Regions from separate parts of the Eubacterium sp. F2 genome, predicted to be linked through region 1. Evidence: riboswitches for the same ligand, from Rfam matches in the RefSeq annotation. Region 1 holds a riboswitch; the other holds the start of a gene.
The links. Region 1 has a riboswitch for glycine ahead of ACI77B_RS03725 (GrdX family protein). Riboswitches for the same ligand answer to the same signal wherever they lie in the genome.
Positions count from the first base shown of each region.

Region 1 (7,496 bases):
CGGAACGATTCCTCCAGACGTAACCAGAGCGATTGTTGCCTTGGACATATCTTTAACAGCCGGATTCGGAGCAACACGATCGAAACTCGGCATCGGATACTCTGTTGTAAACGGCTTTCCGGCCAGTTTCTTCAGCAGCATCTCAACGGCACGCTCAGAACCTCTCTTCTTCTCGAAGAAGTTGACTCTGACACCGTTCGGCATATATCCCTCTTCACAGGAAGCGCCGATCTTCTCACCCTTTGCGAGCTTCAGAGTCAGCGGAGCCATCTTCTTCATAGCTGCTCTCATTCCTGCTGCACTGTTCTTGGTCGCAACGATCAGAACCTTGTTCTTATACATGTCTGCGCCCGGGTTCTCCTCAAACATTCCTGTCAGAGAAGGAACACCAAGTTTTTCCTGAACAGCAGCAGCCATAGTTCCGCAGGCAACTCCGTAACGGCCTGCGTTGAATGCAGGTCCTGCTACGAATACATCTGGCTTCAGTTCCTTAACCATTTCCAGAATATCTGCGGTAGCCTTGTCAATATTTTCGTTGAAGTAGGAATCTCCGCAGACAATCGTTCCGACGATTTCTGCTTCGTCCTTCAGTCCAGCCTGCAGGGCCAGTCCAGGTCCTACGACTTCACCCGGTCTGCATTCAGCCGGATAATCAGCCTTCTCCTCTCCGCCGATCTGAGCGAAGAACTGGTTGATGTAGTGAACGACTCTCAGTTTAGCCATTTCTCTTCCTCCCCTCTTATCTTGCGCTCAGTTTGTTGAAGCCTGTCTCATTGGTTGCGCCTGTGATAACCTGCAGCTCAACTTCCAGAGATCCGTCTTCACGCAGTGTTTCTTCACTGGCTCCGGCGATCTTATTGATGAATGCCAGAGTTCCGATTACCTTGTCCATCTTCGGCAGGATAATCACTTCATTGGCATTTCCGCCGGTAACGACTGCGTCTGCAGCTGCGTCAGCATCTGCCAGGGACTGGGATTTTCCGTCTCTTCCAGCATACTCATCCGTGATGATGACGGTCTTTACGCCTTCCGCCTCAATCTTCTTGCAGTTCATGATCAGGTCTGTATCCGGGTTTCCGAATCCTTCCTGAGATACGATTACGCCATCCAGATCCAGCATCTTGCAGAGCTTTGCTGTGAAATTGGAAGAACGCTCCTTGTCTGCGAGGTATACATTTTCGTTGGTGATAATCTGGCAGACGAAGTTGAGCTTCTTTCCATGCTGCTTGAACAGATCGTGGACAACCGGGTTGTTCTGATGAACGTAAGTAGGGTTCTTATCGCATGCGGATACGCAGTTTCCGGAGATGATCGCGCCGTCCATAACCTCTGTCGGGCTGAGCAGTGTCGGCAGGATCTTCTTTGCGTCTACGCCGTAAACGTATGTATCATGCAGAAGTCCCTGGCTCTGCAGCATCTGGACATAAGCAACTCTCGGCAGATCCGGGTACTTTTCCAGTCCTTCCTTGATGGTGCATGTCTCAAATACCTCTGTTTCATCCGGTGTGAGGTCTCTTGCGAGCTCGCCGACATAGGATGCAACGCGGAATCCGGCCATTCTTACAGCTCTCTCGTAGTCGTGCTGTTTGATTCCGTCAACCGGCTCCAGAACCATAACCAGGTTCAGTGTCTTGGAGAACGGTGTGTAGTCAGCTCCCGGGCCGGTCATGTCGATGACGCCTTCCTGGAATCCGACGATCGGGCCGGCGGTTACGACAGCCATACCCTTCAGTGCATAGGTCTTTCCGGATCCTACGGTATCAACTTTGGAAACTACTCCAGGAAATTCTCCGCCGTTTCCTTCAACCTTTACACGCGGCTCGATAACATCCTTAACCGGTGTAATGCGGACAGACTCTCCTGGTTTAGCGATATCGAACTCCGCAGTCTTGAGATGTTCATCTTCAAGTGCCAGCTTGGTCAGTTCCTCTTTGCTGACGTAGAGGATGCCGTCCTGCACCTTGGACTCATCTGCAAACTGGATATCCGTAATGTGGATATATCCCATTTCCAGCTTCATATCTGGTTCCCTCCTTTTCAGAAGAATTGTTAATGATTAAGTGTAGTGTTAGAATTAATGTCCTAGCGTTAATATATCTAATATTCAGCAGCTTCAGCCCACATGATTCTGCGGATTACAGCCACTCATCAGCAGATGACATGCCGCTTTCGATCAGTGTCATGTCTACCAGCTGGAAATCCTTATAAACCCCCGGTTTATACGTAAATGTGCGTTTTTCGAATTTATCGCAGGTCTCCACCGCGCGTTCGATCAGCTCTATGGAACGTGCATCCGGCTTGCCTGTCTGCTTCCTGACGAGCAGAGATTTATACGGGGTTTCGTTCGGTTTCACGCTGCCGGAAAGCGGATGCGTCAGAAGTTCATGGCCCTGCATGATCCAGTTCATCGCTTCCTCCAGAATTTCCCGATACGAAACCTCTTTATAGACAACGTCATGAGTATTGCTGAACTTCTCATCGACCATCGGATTGTTAGTAATGATGATATATCCGGTACCCATGACCTTCTCCTCTCCGCGTCATAAACAACGCATCTTTCTGACAGATCCCTCTGTCTCCCGCACATCCGATGAATAAAAAAGGGGGGCGTCCCTGCAGAATGCTCTGATTTCTGCGGTCGTCCCTTCTGTCTGCAATGTGAAAGAGGATGTGTCCTCCTGCATAGATCCAGAATCCAGTCCGTTTTCCAGTCCTTTTACCTGAAAGTTTCACAGCATGTGCTGCTTGCCCCTTCGGCTGCCGCCCGCAGCGGCGATCTCCCGGAAAACATCAGCCCGTATTGCATAGTTACAATCTATACCTCATCGGATTTCACATTCATATTATCAATTCGTTAATCTTTAGTCAATGGATTTTTCCCAGATTCATTTTTGCAATCGCGATTATTAAAAGGCAGGGTTTATTTTTGTTATGTCAGACATAAATCCTGCAAATAGTACATAATCGCCGCACAATACCTGCTTATTCTGTCAATTCATATTCCCACGGTAGGTTTCTGATTAGTCTTCATGCATCAGGCCGGCAGCACGGTGTTATGCAGCAAAGCAGGCGTTCCCTTGCCCGGTGAATTTTGTCAGATGAACATGCGGCCTGTCCGCCCTCTTAAATCAGGATCTGAGGATCTTCAGGGCGGAGAATCTGCTTCACCTGATTGTCCCGAATTTCCCAGATATTTCCGCAGACATGGAACGGCGACCAGTCGTCTATATCGAAGATGCGCTCCCAGCTCTCGCGGATTCTGCGTTCTTCCTCAGGAAACATGCCCGCGTACTTCCCCTGCATGATCTGAAAGCGGCTTTCGACGCCCAGATCCCGCAGATGCTGATGATAGGCCTGATCATCTGCCTCGTCTTTCGGCAGATAAATGCGGTTCAGAACATAATCCCACTTTCCGTCGTCGAACAGACAGATTTTCTCGCGCGGCACGTCGATCACATAGACGACCGTTCCCTCAATTGGTTTCAGACAGTTTTCCCGGCATACTGAGCACCAGATCGGCGCGTGCACGTCGTCCGGCTTCGGCACAATTTTTGCGACCCGCTCCGTCAGCCAGTCGTAGCTTTCCAGAAACAGCGGTGCGATGTCTCCGAGATGAAGCTGTACATATAATCTCTGATTGATGATCCTGCCGTCCCTTCTCAGCTGTTCCAGGGTTTTATCATTCTGCCTCGTATAGAGACGCACCACCGGACGGTCCACGAGCTGCTTCAGTCTTTCGCTTGTAATCATAATTTTCACACACCTTCCTTGTAAAAAAGAGCCTTCTGCACTCTGTGCTGGGGAGTGCGGAAGGCTCTGTTCCATTCTTCTCATTTCGCTGCGGAGTGCAGAAGTCCCGGAACCGGCCCGCAGAACCTTCTCTGCTTCGTTCCTGCGGCAAAAGTATCCTGTGCTGAGGGAATACCTGTAAATTCCTGAAATCCTGTTTCTCTGCAGCCTGGTCAGCTGAGACGCTGAAGATCCGGACTAGATGTATTTCTGAATCATTGCCTCAATGGACTCAGGTGTGCACTCATCCTTTACGAGCTCTTCAACCTTCTCGCCGTCCTTGTAGATTGCCATGACCGGCAGTCCCAGAACCTGCTGCTTGATGGCAGCGCGGCGTGCATGTGTAGTGTTCAGAGAAGCGAACTTAATCTTGTCGCCGTACTTATCAGCAAACTCGTGAACCTTTGGCATCAGAGCCATGCATGGCTGGCATCCGTCACCAAAGAAATCTACGAATACATATCCGTCTTTATAGTTCAGAACTTCTTCATCAAAATTTTTCTTATCGCACTCTACCATTGTAATGCCTCCTGTATTCATTTTCATCAGTTCCCGGTCTGTGGGCGGCCGGACCTGCCGATCATATTCTGATTTCTGATATCCGCCGGTCCTCCGCTCCCGCGGCGCCGGCAGTTCTGCATCAATCCCTGCGGTCAGTTTAATAGTTGGACATACTCTTTTCTACCTGAACAGCAGCGATCGCTCCGTCTGCGGCAGCGGTAACAACCTGACGCAGGCTCTTCACACGTACATCTCCGGCTGCATATACGCCCGGTAGATTGGTGTGCATATCCTGATCTGTAGGAATGTATCCGCGCTCGTCCATTTCCAGTCCGGTACCCTCGAAAATCTTGGTATTCGGAACCGTTCCGACGAATCCGAACAGACCGAACATACCGTCGTCCGGATCTGCTTCGATCGTTGTAATCTCGCCGGTCTTGACATTCTTTACATCCATGGAGGAAAGCAGTCCCTCTCCGTGGAGAGCAACAACTACTGTATCCCACATGAAGTGGAGCTTCGGGTTCTTGAATGCCTTTTCCTGAACATGCTTGTCTGCACGCAGTTCGTCTCTTCTGTGAATGACGGTTACCTTGCGGGCAAACTTGGTCAGGTACATGGCCTCTTCAACTGCGGAATTTCCGCCGCCTACTACATAAACTTCAAAATCTTCAAAGAAGTTCGCGTCACATGTTGCGCAGTAAGATACGCCCTTTCCTGTGAACACGCCCTCATTCTCGCATCCGATCGGGCGCGCATGCGCTCCGGAAGCGATGATTACGTTGTGCGTCTTATAATCCTGCTTTACACCATGCAGGACTTTGACATCACCCTTCAGTTCTACTGACTGAATGCTGTCAGACGCTCTTTTTGCGCCAAAGCCTTCTGCCTGTTTTGCCATACGGGCAACCAGCTCCGGTCCAGACTCACCCTGAACAGCCTGTCCCGGGTAATTCTCAATGCTGTCCGTGATCGCAATCTGTCCGCCGTCCTGGCCTCTCTCCAGAATCAGCGCGTTCATCTGGCTGCGTCCGGCATACAGACCTGCAGACAGGCCGGCCGGTCCGGCTCCGATGATGACCACATCATAGATTTCTTCCATATTGCACCTCCATAACATCGCATAACCGCGGTGTCATTCTTTTCCCGATGGTCGATATCTCGACATACCTCAGTGTCAGAGCAAACACCTTATTCAGCATCCCGGAAATATCTGTCTACCCCTATTATATCGATTTTTTCGATATTGACAACCATTTCTGAACACGATCCTGATATTTTTTAATCATGATTACATACTACAATTTCACGATTGTATTTTTGTTAACAATCAACAATTTCTATGCAAGCAGAATTTCATTTGTCACATGTATAACCTATTACCTTGCTATGTTTGTTTTGTCTCTATTCTAAAAATCTCCTGTATTGCTGTGAATAGGAAATATCAATTAGACATTTCTGAATTATTTGCTAGTCTTGAAATGGACATATACACAAACATACACATCAACCGACGTTACAGAGATACAAGGAGAAAGATAAATGGCTGACTACAGAGAAATGTGGAAAGAGCTCGGCATGGACGTCGAGAATCATGACAACCTGTGCGCGGTCCTGCCGCAGGCAATCGGAGACGTATTCCTGTCTCAGAAAAACAGGCCGGAGAAAATGGATTACTTCGATTTCGTCATTGCCGAGGTTCACGGCGTACGCCCGGCTGAGCTGAAAAAATTCAGAGAGGAAGGCGGAAAGGTCTTCGGCACATTCTGCACCTACGTACCAGATGAGGTAATCTTCGCTGCTGGCGGAATCGCAACCGGCCTGTGCGCAGGTTCTCAGTTCTGGGTACCGGGCGGCGAACAGGTTCTTCCTGCCAATGTCTGTCCTCTGATCAAGGCCAGCGTCGGCGCCCGCCTGACCAGAACCTGCCCGTTCTTCCGTCTGGCCGATATGTACATCGGCGAGACAACCTGCGACGGAAAGAAGAAAGCTTATGAAATTCTGTCTCAGGACGTTCCGATGCACATCATGGACCTTCCGCAGATGAAGCGCCCAGAAGACATCGAGAAATGGGCCGGCGAAATCAAGACGCTGATTGCCAGGGTTGAGGAAGTCACCGGAAACAAGATCACCGCCGCTGCACTGAAGAAGAACATCCACCTGATCAATGAAAAGAGAAAGGCCCTGATGCGCCTGTACAAGCTGCGCCAGAACCCGGTTGTTCCAATCAGCGGAACGGATGTCCTCCTGATTTCCCAGATCGCCTTCTACGACGACCCGGCACGGTTCACCCAGAAGGTCAACGAGCTCTGTGATGAGCTGGACGAGCGCGTAGCCAAGGGCATCTCCGCCGTTCCTGAGGGCAGCAAGAGAATCATGATTACCGGCACCCCGATGGCCGTTCCAAACTGGAAGATGCACAACATCATCGAGACTTCCGGCGCGGCAATCGTCTGTGAAGAGACCTGCACCGGCACCCGCTACTTCGAGAATCTTGTCGACGAGTCCGGCGAGACCCTGGACGACATGATCCACGCACTGGCTGAGCGCTACATGAAGATCAACTGCGCATGCTTCACACCGAACACCGGAAGAATCGACGACATCAAGCGCCTCGCCAGAGACTATCACGCAGACGGCGTCATCGATATCCACCTGAAGTTCTGCACAACTTACGATGTAGAAGACTACTTCGTCGAGAAAGAGATGAAGAAGGACGGAACCCCGTTCCTGGAGATCGAGACCGACTACACCGACAGCGATTCCCAGCAGCTGAAGACCAGAGTCGAGGCCTTCATCGAGATGCTGAGCTAGTGAATCAGACAAAAACAACAAGCAAGAAAAAACAGCCGGCGCTCAGTCCGGCTGTTTGCATCTGCCTGAAAAAGAAAGGAGCCGGATATGGATACAGAACAGCAGCTGCATTACTATATCCTGTTTAAAAATCACACAGACGGGACCGCCATGTATCACGCTCTGAAATCTTCCGGCCTGAAGGCGCAGATCGCCCCGACGCCGCGCCAGCTCAGCGTCTGCTGCGGCGTTTCTCTGATCATCCAGCCGGAAGAAATTCCGGAAATCCGGAAAATTGCAGAAGAACAGCAGCTGGATTATGTTAAAATAGAGAGCGTGAACAATCCATTTAAGAGGGGGTAAACATGTATTACATTGGCATAGATATCGGCTCTACCGCATCCAAAGTATGC
Region 1 covers NZ_CP176393.1:902,541-910,036, reverse strand. The annotation lists gene grdB (glycine reductase complex selenoprotein B) at 1-723, opposite strand, end outside; gene ACI77B_RS03730 (glycine/sarcosine/betaine reductase component B subunit) at 740-2,020, opposite strand; gene ACI77B_RS03725 (GrdX family protein) at 2,136-2,522, opposite strand; glycine riboswitch at 2,699-2,793, opposite strand; gene ACI77B_RS03720 (DUF3841 domain-containing protein) at 3,124-3,750, opposite strand; gene trxA (thioredoxin TrxA) at 3,988-4,308, opposite strand; gene trxB (thioredoxin-disulfide reductase) at 4,448-5,392, opposite strand; gene ACI77B_RS03705 (double-cubane-cluster-containing anaerobic reductase) at 5,833-7,104, shown strand; gene ACI77B_RS03700 (DUF3343 domain-containing protein) at 7,192-7,446, shown strand; gene ACI77B_RS03695 (acyl-CoA dehydratase activase) at 7,449-7,496, shown strand, end outside.

Region 2 (7,496 bases), 500 kb from region 1:
TTGATCAGGCAGTTACGCCAAGTTGCCATCGGTACGAAGTCAACTCCGTCCTGTTTCGCATAAGCAGGAGTTTCGCGGTCGTCAGGCTGGAAGACGCGCTCACATAATGTACCATAGAGAGCTCCGCCTACAATCAGGATGACAATTCCAAGTAAGAATGTAGCCAAAAAACTCAACTCCTAACTGTAATTAAATTGTAATAAAAAGAAAATAATAAATGAACCATGCCCGGAGAAACGGCGGCAGAACTGCTTGCATACAATGTTCCGTATTCAGAACACATTCATGCTTAGTAAACAAATTTTGTCCCCAATATCTCCTCAGCTATATCAAATATAAACCATAAATCCTAAAAGGTCAAGTTCCTGACATTTTCCTGTCACATGATCAACACATAAAAAGCAGGGGGATTTTATCCCCCGCTCCTTATTCTCACTTTTCTCTAAATGCCTTGAAACGACTGCATCTGCATAAAATCACATTTTTATGCATGTGTGCGTTTCCGATATCAATACAGTCGTTTTATAAAATATTTTTATTGCCATTAAAAACTTTTTTGTATAGTTATGTATACATTATACTTTTTGCACGGCCGAATGGATGCTTTCCAGGATTTTCCGGAGATCCCCGGCATTCATCTGGCCTGGTGCAGAGGCCTTTTCCGCGCATCCGAAGGTCAGGCAGGAGCCGTCTGTTTCTCCGCCGATCCGGCTCAGTGTTCCTCTTCCGCCCATGGCCATGGTGATCAGCAGCTGATCCGGAAATCTGCGTTTTACCTCTGCAGTCGCGCCCATCAGGGTAAACACATCCTCATCATTTTCCGGCATGCAGGCGATCTTGGCCGCATCCGCGCCGAGATCCCGCATCGTAATAAGGCGATTAATCAGCTCTTCACGCGGCGGCGTCTTCTGAAAATCATGGGAGCTCAGAATCACGAATACCTTCTGCTTCTTCGCCTTTTCTATCATCCCGCTGATCTTGTCACAGTCCTTGTAAAACTCTATGTCAACAGCGTCCGCAAGACCGGATTCCACAGCTTCACCAAGCATCGTAAAATAACGATCTTCGGAAATTTCCTGTTCCCCGCCCTCTTCCGCCGTCCGGAAGGTATACAGCAGATTCATCTGCGGCAAAACTTCCCTAGCAAGGGATAAGGCTTTTCTGACCATTCCCTTACTCTGTGCCTGTTCCAGACTGTCCATTCTCAGCTCGACGACATCATGGGGAACCTGCCCTGCAGCTTCCAGACTGTGCTTTAACTCGCTGAAGTCTTTCCCCATAACCGGAACGCAGACTGCTGGCATGCCATCTCCGAGTTTCACGGATCCGATTTTCTTCACAGCTTTTCCTCCTTTACCAGCCGAAGCAGTTTTTCCTGGACCTGCTCCTCCGTTCCGTCATTTTTCACCGTGTAATCGGCAGCCGCCCGATACTTTCCGATCCGTCTGCTGTATAGATCCAGAACTCTCTGCTTTCCCTCTTTCAGAAGCGGGCGTCCTCCGGTTTCCACATCTCCCATGATGGCCTCCGGGGAACGGTCCAGAAAGATGATTGTACCCGTTTCCCTGTACAGGCGGATATTTTCTTCTCTCTCCACAACTCCGCCTCCGCATGCGATGACCAGGCCGTTTCCCCCAGATAAATAGTGGCTTGTCCGGATTTCCGCATCCCGGAAGGCGTCTTCTCCTTCATCGAATAAATCTTTAATCGTTCTATGCTCCCGCTCCACCAGGACGTCATCTGCATCCCGGAAAGGACGGCCCAGAGCTTCTGCAAGCCGGCGTCCGAAACTGCTTTTTCCGCATCCCGGCATTCCGATCAGAATAATGTTCGATTTCTTTTTCTCTTCCGTCATGCTTCCATGTCCTCCGCAATCTTCTGCAGGATTTCTTCAGGGACCTGCAGATTCTGCCAGATTTCCTCCGCAGCTACAGCCTGTGCCGTCAGCATGTACATGCCGTTTCTGGTTTTCAGGCCATTGACTCTTCCCATTCTGAGGAACTCCGTTTCCTTCGGGTTGTAAATCAGATCCATGGCTGCGTGGAAATTCTTCACCACTTCTTCAGAAACCGCGGCCTTTCCGGTTTTCGGGAACATTCCTACCGGCGTGCAGTTCACCAGGATATCTCCGCTTCTGCCGTCGAGTTCCTCATAAGAAATCAGACTGCCGCCGTTCTTTTCCAAAAATTCCCGGAATTCGTCCTGCTCATTTTTATGACGGGATACAGCCAGAAGCTCTTTCGGGGCATGGTCAGCCAGGAACTGCACGACGGCCCTTGCGGCACCGCCGGTGCCCAGAACTACACAGACCTTTCCATGAGGATCTGCCCCCATTCCCAGAAGCGACCTTCCAAAGCCCGTATAATCGGTATTAAAACCGAACATGCCATCTTCCGTAAATTTGATGGTGTTCACCGCGCCGATAGCCTCTGCCTCTGCAGAGACCCCCTTCAGGAAGGGCATAACTGCTCGTTTATACGGGATCGTGACGTTAACGCCCGTATACCCTTCTGCCGCCAGCTGCTTCAGGCGGCTTTCCAGTTCTTCCGGCTCCATTTCCAGCAGTTCATAGCTGTTTCCCTCCTGGTACAGCGCCTGGAACAGTTTCTGGTGAATCTCCGGCGAACAGCTGTGTCCGAGTGTTCTGCCAATCAGTCCGAATTTCATCCTTGCCTCTTTTCTTTTTGTCCCCAAAATATGGGGCCGTCTGCATTCAGAGAAAAGAAAAAGACCATCGCGAAATGGCCTTTTCCTGAACAGATTTCTCTGTCCACGCCCCATAAATTATGTTATTTCACAAAAATCGTATGGGTTAATTGTATGGTTAATACAGAAAGTTGTCAAGTTCTCATTTACACTTCTTCAACGAGCAATCCTCATCTGCACGCCTTCTTCAATTACGCACACTTGCTCTCTACGCTGGCTTCTTCCTTCTCCAGCTTGTTTTCCAGTGCCTTGTAGACTGGAACACCGATGAGCATGACAACGATACTGCATGCCGACAGGATTGTGGTCTGAAGGCCTGCCAGGAAGAGCTGATCGACGACGACGAAGAGTCCGCTGGCGATTGCAATAGCTGGAACAATCGGATACAGAGGAACTTTATAGGTTCTCTTCCATTCCGGATGATCCTTGCGGAGCTTGATGCATCCGACAAAGCTCAGTGTGTAGAAGGTCCAGCATGCGAATACGGCGAGGTTGGTCAGTGTATTGAACTGGCCGCTCAGGGAATAAATCGCTCCGATGATGGAAATCAGGTAGATAGAGTTTACCGGAACCTGGGATTTATTCAGCTTTGCGAACATTTTATGCTTCGGGAACAGTCCCTCCACAGCCAAGGAGTACATGACTCTGGATCCGGAAAGTACGAATCCGTTGCAGGCACCGAATACGGAAATCATGATGCCGACAGCGATGATCTTTCCTCCGACATTTCCGAAAAGCTTGATGGCTACTGCGGCTGCTGGCGCATCCATGGCTGCCAGCTGGGATGCCGGGATGACCTTCAGGTAGGCCAGGTTTACGATCAGGTAAATCGCGGTGATTACGGAAACTCCTCCGACAATCGCGCGCGGCAGGTCTTTTCCAGGGTTCTTCAGCTCTCCGGCGATGGCTCCTACACCGGTCCATCCTTCAAAAGCAAACAGAACGGATACGAGCAGCATGCCCATTGCGGAAACCGGATTGACGCCTTTTCCGATCATCGGGCTCATCAGAGGCTGGGAGCTTCCGCCCTTCAGGAATCCGAAGATGATCAGCAGAATGATCGGTGCCAGTTTGCATATGGTGAATACGATCTGCAGGTTTCCGGCAGCCTTGGCGCTGATGCAGTTCACGATAACCAGAATCAGAATGCAGACCAGTGCCATCGGGACAGCGAATTTCTGGCCGACAAACATGGCTGCCTGATTGCCGAATGCTACAGCCAGCGCGGAAATCATTGCCGGGTAGAACAGGAGAACCTGCACCCAGCCGCAGACAAATCCCAGTCTCGGGCTGTAGATATCTCTGATATAGGTGACAATTCCGCCTGTTTTCGGGATCAGCACCGCAACTTCTGCAAAGGTCAGTGCCGCGCAGATGCTGATGATGCCTACGACGAGCCAGGCGAGGATGCCCATTCCCGGAGCGCCTCCGGTAGTTGTAAAAATTGCCTGTGGTTTAAAGAACACACCGGATCCGATTACACAGCCGATTACCGTTGCCAGCGCAGTACCGACACCAAGGTTCTTCTTCAATCCGTCAGACGAACTTTCAGGAGCGCTGCTTACAGCTTTCTTTTCGTCCTTCATAATTTTCTCCCTTCTCCAAACAACTCTGGCCTTCAGTCACATTAACGCGTTAAAGCGTTTAAGCATTAAAAAAGAGACTTTGACCGCACGTAAACTTCAACGTGCCTCAAAATCTCAGTACTTTTGCCTGAAAGCATCACTTCTTCGGCGGCCTTTGGACAGTTTCAATTCAAAACCATACAATTCACTGATCTGCCCGCGGCCTTTCCAGAGCTCCATCCGCAATGTGTCCCTTGTACCTGAAAGCTTCACACCGTCTGTGGCGCAGCCGGTGTTTTCTCCATCGGTTTCCTGCCCCGGCTGTTCACATGCCGGCTGACAGAAAGTCTCCACATCGCTTCATCTGGATATTCACTTTTTTACGAGAACGTATTCTAGAATCCATTCCGTTTCCGTTATCTTCAACTTTATCTTAATCGATTTCACTCCGCGGTGTCAATACTTCTGCGCCATGTGTACAATATATTTTCAATACTCTTTACATCCGGTTAAATTATTTGATAATGCTCAAACAATCAGTCGTTTATGCGACTTTCGATATACTGTCTCGCTGCCTCTTCAATCGCACTGCAGGTATGAAAGGCCTGTTTCAGATCCACTCCGCAGCAAATCATGCCGTGATGCGCCATGATGCATCCCTTTCCGCTGCCGAGCGCACGGATCGTGTTTCTGGACAGTGCATTCGTCCCCGGGCGGGCATAATCCGCAACCCGGATAATGCTTCCGACTTCCTCAGCCAGAACCGGATTTTCCACCTCCAGAGGCATCTTTGCTGCCGCAAACACACTGCAGTATGTCGAATGAGTGTGAATAACCGCGCCGGCATCAGGACGACGACGGTAAATTCCCGCATGCAGGCCCCTTTCCGATGTCGGTTTGTTTCCAAAACGGTCATATTTCAGGTTTTTGATGGAAACGACCACCATGTCTTCCGGCTGAAGGCGTTCATAATCCAGTCCGGAAGGCGTGACCAGCATTTTCTCATCGTTCAGGCGTACGGAAAGATTGCCCCAGGTGCCCTGCACCAGTCCGGATGCCAGAAGCCTCTGTCCGTATACGACCAGCATCTCTCTGCACTCTTCTTCAGCCCTCAATATCATCATCCTGCTCCCTTTCTGACTTTGAATACCGGTATAAATAGAAATTCCGCATCATCCTGCAGTCCAGCTTCCCGATATGTCTGGCACCGCCGATGACAGATGCCTTGATATTTACCTTTGCCGACTTCTCCAGCACCAGAAGCGCCGTATACGCCTCATACAGCGTCCGCCCGCAGGTCACCGCATAGCGTCCCTTCAGCAGAACCGCGCTCGTATCATTCAGCGCAGCGGTAATTTCACGGACACTCCGGTGAACAATCGGAACCCTTCTTCCGATAATCTGTGCCATATCATCCAGGCAGGCTCCGATCGGCTTCCCGGCATCGATATATTTTCCGACAAAAGGTGTACGGGCAAGGATCATCGCTTTCTGCTTTTTCAGCTTCATGAGCGCAGCTGCCTCCACGGTATCCAGCTGATCCAGCATTCTGGACACTTCTATAATATCCTCATCGGAAATATAGCGGAAATCCGTTCCTCTTTTTGTGGCAAAAATTCTTCCGTCTTTTTTAAGAATGATTCTTGGCGCAGGCCCCGCAGAGTACGGAAGCGCTGCAATTTTATCCGCGTATTCCGTAATCAGCTGTTTCTGATCCATTCTTGTTCACCTCTCCCATTCTCTGCAGCATCTGACGTCTTACGGCAGAAGCATCTGTAAGTCTCTGTTCCGCCGCTCCGTTCATCAGAAGTACAGTATGTTCATAAACGTAAAGTTCTTCCGTTTTATGAACTGGCATTATAAAATTCCTCAATACTGACATTATATCGTACGGATGAATATGCGTCCATATGGAAAACATTACATATTTTCCATAAATTAACAGTGTCGCTTTCCCTACAAAATCTTAATTCCCATGCTGACCGCCAGGACGACTGCATCCGCAATCAGCACCCCGAGAGTAATGCTCGGAAGCGCCCGTTTCATCCTCATTTCTGCCAGCGATGCGACCAGCGCGCCGGTCCAGGCTCCAGTTCCGGGAAGCGGTACCGCAACCAGAATACACAGGCCCAGCCATTCATAACGCTCTGCCTTCTTCCTGTTTTTCTCCGCTTTCTGTTCCAGCCGGTCCAGAATATGGTCAAGCCATGTGCTTCTTCCCCGTAAGAACAAAATCAGCTTTCGCAGAAACAGAATAATAAATGGAACCGGCAGCAGATTCCCCGCCGCCGCGATAACATACGCGGCCAGTGGCGCTGCGCCCTTCGCAATGGCAAACGGAAGAGCACCGCGGAGTTCCACCACCGGCACCATTGCCATTAAAAATTCAATCAGAAGTACCTTCATGCAATTTCCTCTCCGCTGCATTTGCCTGCACCATTGGCAGAACTTCCAGTAAAATTTTACAATATTATAGCATACAATTCGAATAGCGGTATGTATTTTCAACTGTCCACAAACTCTGAAAAGCATGATTTCTACACGTCTCCGACGTCTTTTCCGCAGTCTTTCTCATGCCGTTTCATGTCAAGTTCCTGTGTCTGCCCCACACTTTGCTGCAGGACATGCTGTTTCACACAGGAAAACGGCTCCACGAAAGTTTCTGCTTTCGCTGAGCCGTCTGATTCTCTATCTATATTTTATATCGCATAAATTAATCTGGCCCTCAGGCCCTGGTTTTCACTGCGGGCCGGGTGATCGTCTCCCGGCTCGCGGAATCTCTATCTTCTATATCGCAAAATGTATTTTCAATATCGCAAATTTATCTTTATATCGCAAAATCTATATTTTATATCGCAATTCTAGTTTTAACATCGCAGATTGATGATTTCTGAACTCCGTCATTCTTCCGGATGAAGATCTACTTGATTTTCATGCTTGAAGCGGAGGTCGGGCAGAGCGCCTTGAATCTCTTGGAACGGTATGCTGCTGCACGCTTATGTCCTCTGAACTGCTTATCAGACTTCAGGAAATAGCGGTAGCTGCTTTCTCCTGCATCCCAGGTTGCATCAGCGTTATACCACTTGTTTCCGATCTTGATCAGGTTCCATGCGTGAAGTCCGCCGTTTGCCTGTCCTACGATTACTCTGCAGGGAACACCTGCTTTACGGCACATGTCGTAAACCAGAGCCGCATATCCGTTGCAGACGGCTTTTTTATTTACCA
Region 2 covers NZ_CP176393.1:399,834-407,329, forward strand. The annotation lists gene ACI77B_RS01565 (carbon starvation CstA family protein) at 1-167, opposite strand, end outside; gene aroD (type I 3-dehydroquinate dehydratase) at 576-1,340, opposite strand; gene ACI77B_RS01575 (shikimate kinase) at 1,337-1,855, opposite strand; gene aroE (shikimate dehydrogenase) at 1,852-2,667, opposite strand; gene ACI77B_RS01585 (APC family permease) at 2,898-4,292, opposite strand; glycine riboswitch at 4,509-4,635, opposite strand; gene ACI77B_RS01590 (class II aldolase/adducin family protein) at 4,808-5,395, opposite strand; gene ACI77B_RS01595 (class II aldolase/adducin family protein) at 5,376-5,990, opposite strand; gene ACI77B_RS01600 (hypothetical protein) at 5,953-6,129, opposite strand; gene ACI77B_RS01605 (COG2426 family protein) at 6,228-6,677, opposite strand; gene ACI77B_RS01610 (transglutaminase domain-containing protein) at 7,192-7,496, opposite strand, start outside.
Region 2: another riboswitch for glycine. It lies ahead of ACI77B_RS01585 (APC family permease); the one in region 1 lies ahead of ACI77B_RS03725 (GrdX family protein).